One region of the Rhizobium sp. X9 genome, then DNA from elsewhere that is predicted to be linked to it. Evidence: riboswitches for the same ligand, from Rfam matches in the RefSeq annotation. Region 1 holds a riboswitch; each other region holds the start of a gene.
The links. A riboswitch is a leader RNA that binds a small molecule or an ion and turns the genes downstream of it on or off. The one in region 1 is predicted to bind thiamine pyrophosphate.
Positions count from the first base shown of each region.

Region 1 (3,275 bases):
GGCCTTTGCCGCTGTCGGAAAACTGTCTGCCATGGTCACTGCAGCTCCACGGCGATGTCGTCCGCCGCCGGCGCCTGCTTGATCAGCTGCATGTCCCGCATGAATTCGCCGAAGCGGGTGTAGCGGGTGCGATCGAGTGCGGCGGGACGCTTGGCGAAACGGGGCAACGTGTCGAAAAACGCCTGCTTGTTCAGCGCATCGTCAAGGTTCGGATAGGCCTTGATGAAGAGCTGCCAGGATTCCTGCGGATGGTTGGTGATGAAGATCGCGGCCTGTTCCACGGCGGAGAGGAAACGCGGCAGGCGGGTGTCCTTCGCAAGATCGCGATGGCTGACAAAGATCAGCTCGTCATAGGCAGGCACGCCATGTTCCTCTGGGAAGAAGGAGCGACCCTCGTGCCCCTCAAGCTTCATCTGCGTCAGTTCGAAATTGCGGAAGCCGCCAAGCGTGGCGTCCACCTTGCCGGCGATCAGGGAAGGCGAGAGCGAAAAGTTGACGTTGACGAGTTCCACATCGTCTTTCGTCAGGCCGTCCTTCTCCAGCATGCGCTTCAGCATGGCATCTTCAAAACCGGAAACGGAAAAGCCGATTTTCTTGCCCTTCAGGTCCTTCAGGCTTTTGATTGGCCCATCGGCCAGAACGGTGACGGTGTTGAGCGGCGTTTCCACCAGAGTACCGAAGCGGACGAGCGGCAGACCGGCATCGTGGTCGAGATAAAGGTTCGGCTGGTAGTGGACGCCGATATCGGCCTGTTTTGCCGAAACGAGGCGCGGCACGGCGGATGGGTCTGCCGGCGGAACCAGTTCGACCTCCAGCCCCGCATCGGCAAAGAGCCCGCGTTCCTTGGCGATCACCATCGGCGCGTGGTCCGGGTTCACGAACCATTCCAGCAACACGGTCAGCTTGTCGGCCGCCTGCGATTGCATGGGGGAAAGCACGCTTGCTGCCGCGACGACGAGGGAAAGAAGAGTTCGCTTCATGGTGCTGAAAGTCTCCGCAAATATTTGAAAGGAATGAGGTGTTCTGTCTCTTTGGCCCAGGGGGCCAGATTGGCTGTCGCCCGGTCGACGGCAAGCCGCAGCAGCACCGCCATGACGGCGAGAATGGCCATGGCGGCGAACATGGTGTCGGTCTGCATGCGGGCATTGGACTGGATCATGACGAAACCGAGCCCGGCCGAGGCGCCCACCCATTCGCCGATGACGGCGCCAAGCGGGGCGAGCGGTGCTGCGACCCTCAGACCGGAAATGAGCGAGGGAAGCGCCAGCGGCACACGCAGCCGGGTGAGGATCTGCCAGTGGCTCGCCTCCGTCAGCGAGGCGGCATCGAGGATCGCACGGTCGGTGCGGTTGAGACCATCGGTGAAAGAGGAGGCGACGGGAAAGAAGATGATGATCCCTGTCATGACCACTTTCGAGGCCATGCCGAAGCCGAACCAGAGGACGAGGATTGGGGCCAGCACGAAAACCGGAAAAGCCTGCAACACCAGAACCATCGGCCAGACGAGGCGGCCAAGCCGCGGGATGGCGGCAATAATGAACGCAACGAGAATGCCGGCCGTGACGCCCGCCGCAAGCCCGACGGCCATTTCGCCAAGCGTCACCATGGCCTGTCCGAACAGAAAACCCGGCTGGCGCAGGAAAGCGGCGGCGACATCGGCAGGCGAGGGCAGAATATAGCGCGGCGGCGCAAACAGCCATGTCCCTGTCTGCCACAGAATGAGCAGAAGCAGGACGCCGTTCAGCGCATGGGAGGGACGCATGGGCCGGACCTCAGACGCAACCGCACCATGTGCGAAGGACGGGAGGTTTCAGCATCATCATTCGGTCTCCAGATGTAACAATCACGGAGATCCGGGAAAAGCGGAGAAGAGAAAGGGCAGCACCTTAAAAGCGCGACAGTTTCCGTTCCTACGCCGGCATGACCCGGATCAGGTTCAAGGGTCCGGCTCATCGCCATCTCAGCACCGTCAGGTGCTCCCCTCGGAATGGGTCGGAAACTGTCGCTTTTTTAGCTGGCTGTCAACGGCTCAGATGCTGCGAAGCTGTTCAAACAGCTGCCGATGGCTGCTATCGGCGCGATAGAAGACAGCCGGTTGGCCAAGCGGCGCTTCGACGGTCGCCTCGCGCCCGCCGGGATGATGCTCGCCGCTCCACAAATGCACCCATTCCCCGTTGCCGGGAAGATAGAGCGTGCGCTGCCCTTCTCCGGCTTTCCAGACAGGTGCGACCAGCATATCGGCTCCGTAGAGATAGCAGTCCTGGAGGGTGTAGGTCTGCTGGTCATCCTCGTAATGAAGGAAAAGCGGGCGCTGCACAGGCAGTCCGGTCCTGGCCGCTTCGGCGGAAAGCGATTTCAGGTAGGGGGCGAGTGCGGTGTAGACGGTCGTCATGCGGGCGAAATGGGAAAGAACCGCGTCGTCCTGGTCGATCTGGAGGTTGTCGCGCGGGCGGTTGCCCTCATGGGTGCGCATGACGGGGGTGAAGGCGGCCATTTCCGCCCAGCGCATGATGAGTTCCGCTGTTCTGACATTGCCGAACAGGCTGGTATATCCGCCAATATCGGAATGGTGATAGGCGTTGCCCATGAGGCCGGAAGAGAGCGCGCCGCAGATGACGGTGACAAGGCCGTCGTGACGGGAGAAATCGACCGACTGGTCGCCGCCCCAGATGAGCGGGCAATGGGCCTGCACGCCGGTGAAGCCTGCCCGCATGAAGAACAGCGCCTCGCCAGTCTTGCCGCGACTTTCGACGCCTTTCGCATTGACCTCGGCCCAGAGTGTGGGCCAGGCATTATGCATCAGCTTGGCGTCGATGCCGTTCGACAGAGTGATGTCGATCGGCAGATATTCGCCGAAATCGGCCATCCAGCCGGAAAGGCCGAAATCCAGCATGTTCCTGCCGATGATCTCCTCGGCAAACCATTCGGCTGCGGCCGGATTGGTAAAATCGACCACGCCGCAATCGAATTCGCCGAAATCCACCAGCGCCGTCTTGCCGTCCGCGCCGGTGGCGAAATAACCGGCCGCTTCGGCCACGGGGAAAAGCGGTCCGTCGACGCAGAGATAGGGGTTCACGTAACCCAGAAAGCGGACGTCCTGATCGGCAAGCTCGGCTATCTTCTGGCGAAGATGCGGATAGCGGGTGTCATTGGCCTGCCAGTCCCAGAAAAGGCGCGCGCCGAAGGATGTCTGGCGAAGCCCCACCCAGTCCTCGCACCACAGGCCTGAGACCTTCGTTCCAGCCGCGCGGATTTTTTCCAGCCGGGCAAAGGAA
Region 1 covers NZ_CP071312.1:418,837-422,111, reverse strand. Annotated here, with positions in the region: gene JZY08_RS16935 (hydroxyethylthiazole kinase) at 1-33, opposite strand, end outside; gene JZY08_RS16930 (ABC transporter substrate-binding protein) at 36-980, opposite strand; gene JZY08_RS16925 (ABC transporter permease) at 977-1,762, opposite strand; TPP riboswitch at 1,891-1,993, opposite strand; gene JZY08_RS16920 (alpha-glucosidase) at 2,030-3,275, opposite strand, start outside.

Region 2 (3,275 bases), on a different replicon from region 1:
CGCGTGGGCGAGCTTCAGGCCATGCGCGCGGAATATCGCGGTCACAAGGGACCGCAGGGCGCGGTGCAGGCGACGGCTTCGGACGTGCGGGAATCCGGCAAGCTGGTCATCGAGGCCGAGGCCATCACCAAGTCTTATGGCGAGCGCGTGATAATCGCACCGTTTTCGCTGCGGGTGCATCGTGGCGATTGCATCGGTCTCGTCGGCCCGAATGGTGCGGGCAAGACCACGCTTCTGAAGATGCTGACCGGACAGCTTGAGCCGGACAGCGGCACGGTGAAGCTCGGCACCAATCTCGAGATAGCGACGCTTGACCAGAAGCGCGAAGATCTCAATCCAAACGATACGCTTGCCCATTACCTCACCGACGGGCGAGGCGATAATCTGCTGGTCAACGGCGAACTGAAACATGTGACGGGCTACATGAAGGACTTCCTGTTCCAGCCGGAACAGGCCCGCACGCCGATCCGCAACCTTTCCGGTGGTGAGCGCGCCCGTCTTATTCTGGCGCGCATTCTGGCAAGGCCGACCAATCTGCTCATCCTCGACGAGCCGACCAACGATCTCGATATCGAAACGCTCGATCTGTTGCAGGAAATCGTTGCGGGCTTTTCGGGCACCGTCATCCTCGTCAGCCACGACCGCGATTTTCTCGACCGTACCGTTACTTCCACCATTGCGCCCGCCAATCCGGACCAGCCGGATGGACGCTGGATCGAATATGCCGGTGGCTATTCGGACATGATGGCGCAGCGCAAGGGTGCGGCGGAAGAAAAACGCAAGGCGGAGAAGCAGGAAAGGGCGAAGGCCGCACCTTCCGCTTCCGCGTCGCAGGACCCTTCAAAGGCCAAGGCCAAGCTTTCCTTCAAGCAGAAATTTGCGCTCGAAAATCTTCCCAAGGAAATGGAAAAGGCGCAGGGCGAAATCGCAAAACGCGAGCAGCGCATGGCCGATCCCAATCTCTTTGCCAAGGATCCGGCTGCCTTCAACACGCTGGCGCAGGAAATGACGAAGCTGCGCGAAAAGCTCGAAGCCATGGAAGAAGAATGGCTGGAGCTGGAGATGCTGCGCGAGGAAATTGAGGGGTGACTGCGGTCGCGATTTCTTGACTAAGGTCTCATCCGCCTTTGACAGGGAGGCGGAATTGCCGTTTCCTGTGCGGGTTCGGAGGAGTTCAGAAAATGCGCATGATCTTCGTCAATCTGCCGGTCAAGAATATCGAGACATCCAGAAGCTTCTTCACGGCTCTCGGTTTCAGCTTCAATCCGGAATATTCGGATGACCGCACGCTTTGCATGATCGTTGAGGAGAACATCTTCGTGATGCTTCTCCAGGAAGAGCGTTTTCGTGATTTCATCAATGGCGATATCGCCGATGCGACGCGCAGCACCGAGGTGCTGACCTGTCTGACGGCGGGAAGCCGCGAGGAAATCGACCGGATGATCGCAACGGCGCTTGCCTCCGGTGGCAGCGACTGGAAACCCGTGCAGGATCACGGCTTCATGTATGCCGGCAGCTTTCAGGATCCGGACGGTCACGTCTGGGAACTGGTCCATATGACGGCGCAGGGCTGACGGCAGCCATCTTGCCAATCAGAGACGGCGGGACTACATCATCATCATGATCTAACGGGGTGTCTTTTGTGCTTGCGTGCAAAAGGCTGAGAGGCTTGCCAACCCGAAGAACCTGATCCGGTTCATACCGGCGGAGGGATTAGACGGCTTCAAGGCAAGCGGCTATTTCCCTTTTTGTTATGAGGAGATACCCGTGCGCCGTCGTCTTTTCCCGAGTTTTCTCGTTGCCGCTTCGCTGTTTCTGCCAGGTCCTGCCGCTGCGCAGGATAAACAGGAACTGACCGTCTACACCTATGAAAGCTTCGTTTCCGAATGGGGTCCCGGCCCCAAGGTGAAGGAAGCCTTCGAGAAGGTCTGCGGATGCACGCTCAATTTCGTTGGCGTGGCGGATGGTGTTGCGCTTCTCAACCGTCTGAAGCTTGAAGGCGCAGGGTCCAAGGCGGACGTCGTCGTTGGTCTCGACACCAATCTGGTCGCGGAAGCGAAACAGACCGGTCTCTTTGATGTCAGCGGCATCGATGTATCGGCGGCCAAGGTGCCGGGCGGTTACAAGGACGATGTTTTCGTGCCCTACGACTACGGGCATTTTGCCGTCATCTATGACACGCAGACGGTGAAGAACCCGCCGACGAGTCTCAAGGACCTCGTGGAAGGCGACCCCTCGCAGAAGATCGCCATTCAGGACCCGCGCACTTCCACGCCGGGGCTTGGCCTGCTGCTCTGGGTAAAGTCGGTTTATGGCGACAAGGCCCCGGAAGCCTGGGCGAAGCTCAGAAAGCGCATCCTCACCGTCACGCCGGGCTGGTCGGAATCCTATGGCCTCTTCACCAAGGGTGAGGTTCCGATGGTGCTCTCCTACACCACGTCGCCTGCCTATCACATGGTCTCGGAAAAGACCGATCGCTATCAGGCCGCGGCTTTTTCCGAGGGGCACTACATCCAGATCGAGGTTTCCGGCCTTCTCAAAAACGCGCCGCATAAGGAACTGGCGAAGCAGTTCCTCGCTTTCACGCTGACATCAGGATTTCAGGATGCCATTCCGGAAAACAACTGGATGATGCCGGTCGCTGAAACGTCCAAGCCTCTGCCCGAGGCGTTCTCCAAACTCGTCGTGCCGCAGAAGACATTCCTGATGGACCCGGAAGAGGTGGCGAAGAACCGCAAGGCCTGGATCGACGAATGGCTTGCAGCCATGAGCATGAATTGAGGAAGAGGCAAGCCCGCGCATGATGCTGCGTCGCGACTACAGGTGGTCGATCATCGCCGGAACGGCGGCCTTTGCCGCCGTTTTCCTGTTCATGGCGCTCGCTGTCGCGACCCTTCTGTCTTTCGATGCCGGTGCACCCGCCGCCGGCATCATGGATGCCTATACGCTGCGCATCCTGCGTTTCACGCTTTATCAGGCAACGCTGTCCACCGTTCTATCGATCCTTCTAGGCCTGCCGGTGGCGCTGGCGCTCTCCCGCCGACAAGATTTTCCGGGGCGGATATGGATCATCCGGCTAATGGCGGTGCCGATGGGGCTGCCGGTCATTGTCGGCGCCTTCGGCATCATCGCCATCTGGGGCAGGCAGGGTGTTTTGAATACGGCCCTTGTTTTTGCAGGTGCGGATGAGCCCTTCAGTATTTATGGCCTTTCCGGCATCCTCATCGCGCATGTGTTTTTCAATCTGCCGCTCGCGGTGCGGCTGATGCTGGCCG
Region 2 covers NZ_CP071311.1:2,681,092-2,684,366, reverse strand. Annotated here, with positions in the region: gene JZY08_RS12985 (ABC-F family ATP-binding cassette domain-containing protein) at 1-1,089, shown strand, start outside; gene JZY08_RS12980 (VOC family protein) at 1,182-1,574, shown strand; TPP riboswitch at 1,620-1,730, shown strand; gene thiB (thiamine ABC transporter substrate binding subunit) at 1,768-2,781, shown strand; gene thiP (thiamine/thiamine pyrophosphate ABC transporter permease ThiP) at 2,801-3,275, shown strand, end outside.
Region 2: linked by a shared signal. The riboswitch ahead of thiB (thiamine ABC transporter substrate binding subunit) and the one ahead of JZY08_RS16925 (ABC transporter permease) in region 1 are both predicted to bind thiamine pyrophosphate.

Region 3 (3,275 bases), on a different replicon from region 1:
TCAGACCGGCGACCCCCGTTCCCTTGACAAGGACACGCATGCTACTGGCCGTCCACCGGGGCGGCGAGCGGCATATATAGCTCGCCACCTTCCTTGAAGCGCGCGGCCATGGCCTCCAGCCCCTCTTTCTGCGCCTCGGCGCGGATATCGTGGGAAATCCGCATCGAGCAGAATTTCGGCCCGCACATGGAGCAGAAATGCGCGACCTTGTGCGCCTCTTTCGGCAGTGTCTCGTCATGGAAGGAACGCGCCGTATCCGGGTCGAGCGACAGGTTGAACTGATCTTCCCAGCGGAACTCGAACCTTGCACGCGACAGCGCATCGTCCCGCACCTGCGCGGCCGGATGGCCCTTGGCTAGATCGGCGGCGTGGGCAGCGATCTTGTAGGTGATGACACCGACCTTCACGTCGTTACGATCAGGCAGGCCAAGATGTTCCTTCGGCGTGACGTAGCAGAGCATCGCCGTGCCGAACCAGCCAATCATCGCGGCCCCGATGCCGGAGGTGATATGATCGTAACCGGGGGCGATATCGGTGGTCAGCGGCCCGAGCGTATAAAAGGGTGCCTCGCCGCAGGTCTTCAACTGCTTGTCCATGTTCTCCTTGATCTTGTGCATCGGCACATGGCCGGGGCCTTCGATCATGACCTGGCAGTCCTTGGCCCAGGCGATCTGCGTCAGCTCGCCCAGCGTCTCCAGTTCTGCAAATTGCGCCGCGTCATTGGCGTCGGCAATCGAGCCGGGCCGCAGGCCGTCACCCAGCGAGAAGGAAACGTCATAGGCGCGGCAGATGTCGCAGATCTCATCGAAATGCTCATAGAGGAAACTCTCCTTGTGGTGATGCAGACACCACTTGGCCATGATCGAACCACCACGCGACACGATGCCGGTGACGCGGTTGACGGTGAGCGGGATGTAATGCAGCCGAACGCCGGCATGGATGGTGAAGTAATCCACACCCTGCTCCGCCTGTTCGATCAGCGTATCTCGGAACACCTCCCAGTTCAGGTCTTCGGCAATGCCGTTGACCTTTTCCAGCGCCTGATAAAGCGGCACGGTGCCGATCGGCACCGGCGAATTGCGGATGATCCATTCGCGGATATTGTGGATGTTGCGCCCGGTCGAAAGGTCCATGACGGTATCGGCGCCCCAGCGGATCGCCCAGACCATCTTCTCCACCTCTTCGGCCATGGAGGAGGTGACGGCGGAATTGCCGATATTGGCGTTGATCTTCACCAGAAAATTGCGACCGATGATCATCGGCTCGAGTTCCGGGTGGTTGATGTTGGCGGGGATAATGGCACGGCCCGAAGCAACTTCCTGACGAACGAATTCAGCCGTTACGTAGTCGGGGATCTGCGCGCCAAAACTCTCGCCATCGCGGATCAGCTTCTCTTTCGCAGCTTCGCGTCCGAGATTTTCCCGGATGGCGATGAATTCCATTTCCGGCGTGATGATGCCGGCACGCGCATAGGCAAGCTGCGTCACGGCCTTGCCCCCCGTTGCCCTGAGCGGTTGATGGCGGACGGAAAATTCAGGCGTCAGGCGCTCGCCGGTTGCAAAGCCGTTATCCTCCGGCTTGACGTGCCGGCCGTCATAAGCCTCGACATCGCCACGCGCCACAACCCAGTCGTGACGCAGACGCGGCAGGCCCTTTTCGATCAGAACGGCGTGTGAAGGATCGGTATAGGGACCCGAGGAATCATAGATCGTCACCGGCGGTTCGCCGGCGGTCGGGTGAACGGCGATCTCGCGCATCGGCACGCGGATATGCGGATGTAAAATTCCGCTTTTATGGGTTTTCGTGGAGGCGGGATGCGGCCCGGTTGTAACTGAAAGCGGGATATTCTTGGCAGCGATATTCATCATGAGGCTCCAAAGTTTGACAGTGGAGACCCAGTTCGAGCCGGAATGATGGAAAATACCGAAGTGCCGACACTGGACGCCATACGCCAGCCGACCTTCGGTCTTTGCACCGTCCCTACGCCAGTATGAACTGGATCAGGTTCAACGGGTCACTGCGCAAGAAAGCAGAATCTCAGCCCCTTGACGGGACACCCCTGGTGAATGGAGGATAGCAAAAGACACCACCCGACATTTGTCAAGGGCGCGGATCAATGCTTGGCAACGGTGCGTGAATGTCGCATGTTGCCGTCAGCTGTAGTTAACCTAACGGTTTAGGTGAATATTATCGTTTGCAACGTAACGATAAGCACAAACCATCCTAATGTGAAATTCACGGGAGATACGTTGGAATGAATGCGACTATTCGTGAAATACTGGCAAAATTCGGCCAGCTTCCCACCCCCGTCGATACGATTGAAAATGAAGCCGATCTTTATGCGGCCGGCCTTTCTTCCTTTGCATCGGTGCAATTGATGCTGGGTATCGAGGAAGCTTTCGATATCGAATTCCCGGACAACCTCCTCAACCGCAAGTCCTTTGCAAGCATCAAGGCCATCGAAGACACCGTTAAGCTCATCCTGGACGGCAAAGAGGCCGCCTGATGAACGTAACCGTATCGCCGCAGGATGAAACACTGTCGGCGCGCGCGAACCGTGTCGCGACGATCGCCGCCAAACATGCGGACGAGGTGGATGTCACCGGCCGCTTCCCTGAGGAGGCTGTCGATGCATTGAAGCGGGAACGCCTGCTGGGCATCCAGATCCCCTCCTCCCTTGGCGGCGAAGGGGCCTCCCTGCAGGAAATCGCCGATATCTGTGCCCGGCTTGGCCAGGCCTGTTCGGCAACCGCGATGATTTTCGCCATGCACCACATCAAGGCATCCAGCCTTGTGGAACATGGCGAGGCAAGCGCTTGGCATGCAGGCTTCATGAGCCGCATTGCAAACGAGCAGCTTCTGCTTGGCTCTGCGACGACCGAAGGCGGCATCGGCGGCAATCTGCGCAATTCAATCTGCGCCATCGAGGTCGACGGAGACTTCTGCCAGCTGGAGAAGGACGCCACCGTCATTTCCTATGGCAGCAATGCCGATGCCATCCTCATCACCTCCCGCTCCCACAAGGATGCCGCGCCCGCCGATCAGGTGATGACCGTCTTCCTGAAAAATCAGTACACGCTCGAAAAAACCCATGTCTGGGATACGCTTGGCATGCGCGGCACCTGTTCGGACGGTTTCCTGTTTCGCGGCGAAGCGCCGGCAGTGCAGATATTCCCGAAACCATTTGCTGAAATCGCGGCGCAATCGATGCTTGCAAGCTCCCATCTGCTGTGGAGCGCCGTCTGGTACGGTATCGCGTCCGACGCCGTGCTGCG
Region 3 covers NZ_CP071311.1:2,521,561-2,524,835, forward strand. Annotated here, with positions in the region: gene thiO (glycine oxidase ThiO) at 1-40, opposite strand, end outside; gene thiC (phosphomethylpyrimidine synthase ThiC) at 42-1,865, opposite strand; TPP riboswitch at 1,960-2,071, opposite strand; gene JZY08_RS12270 (acyl carrier protein) at 2,255-2,506, shown strand; gene JZY08_RS12275 (acyl-CoA dehydrogenase family protein) at 2,506-3,275, shown strand, end outside.
Region 3: linked by a shared signal. The riboswitch ahead of thiC (phosphomethylpyrimidine synthase ThiC) and the one ahead of JZY08_RS16925 (ABC transporter permease) in region 1 are both predicted to bind thiamine pyrophosphate.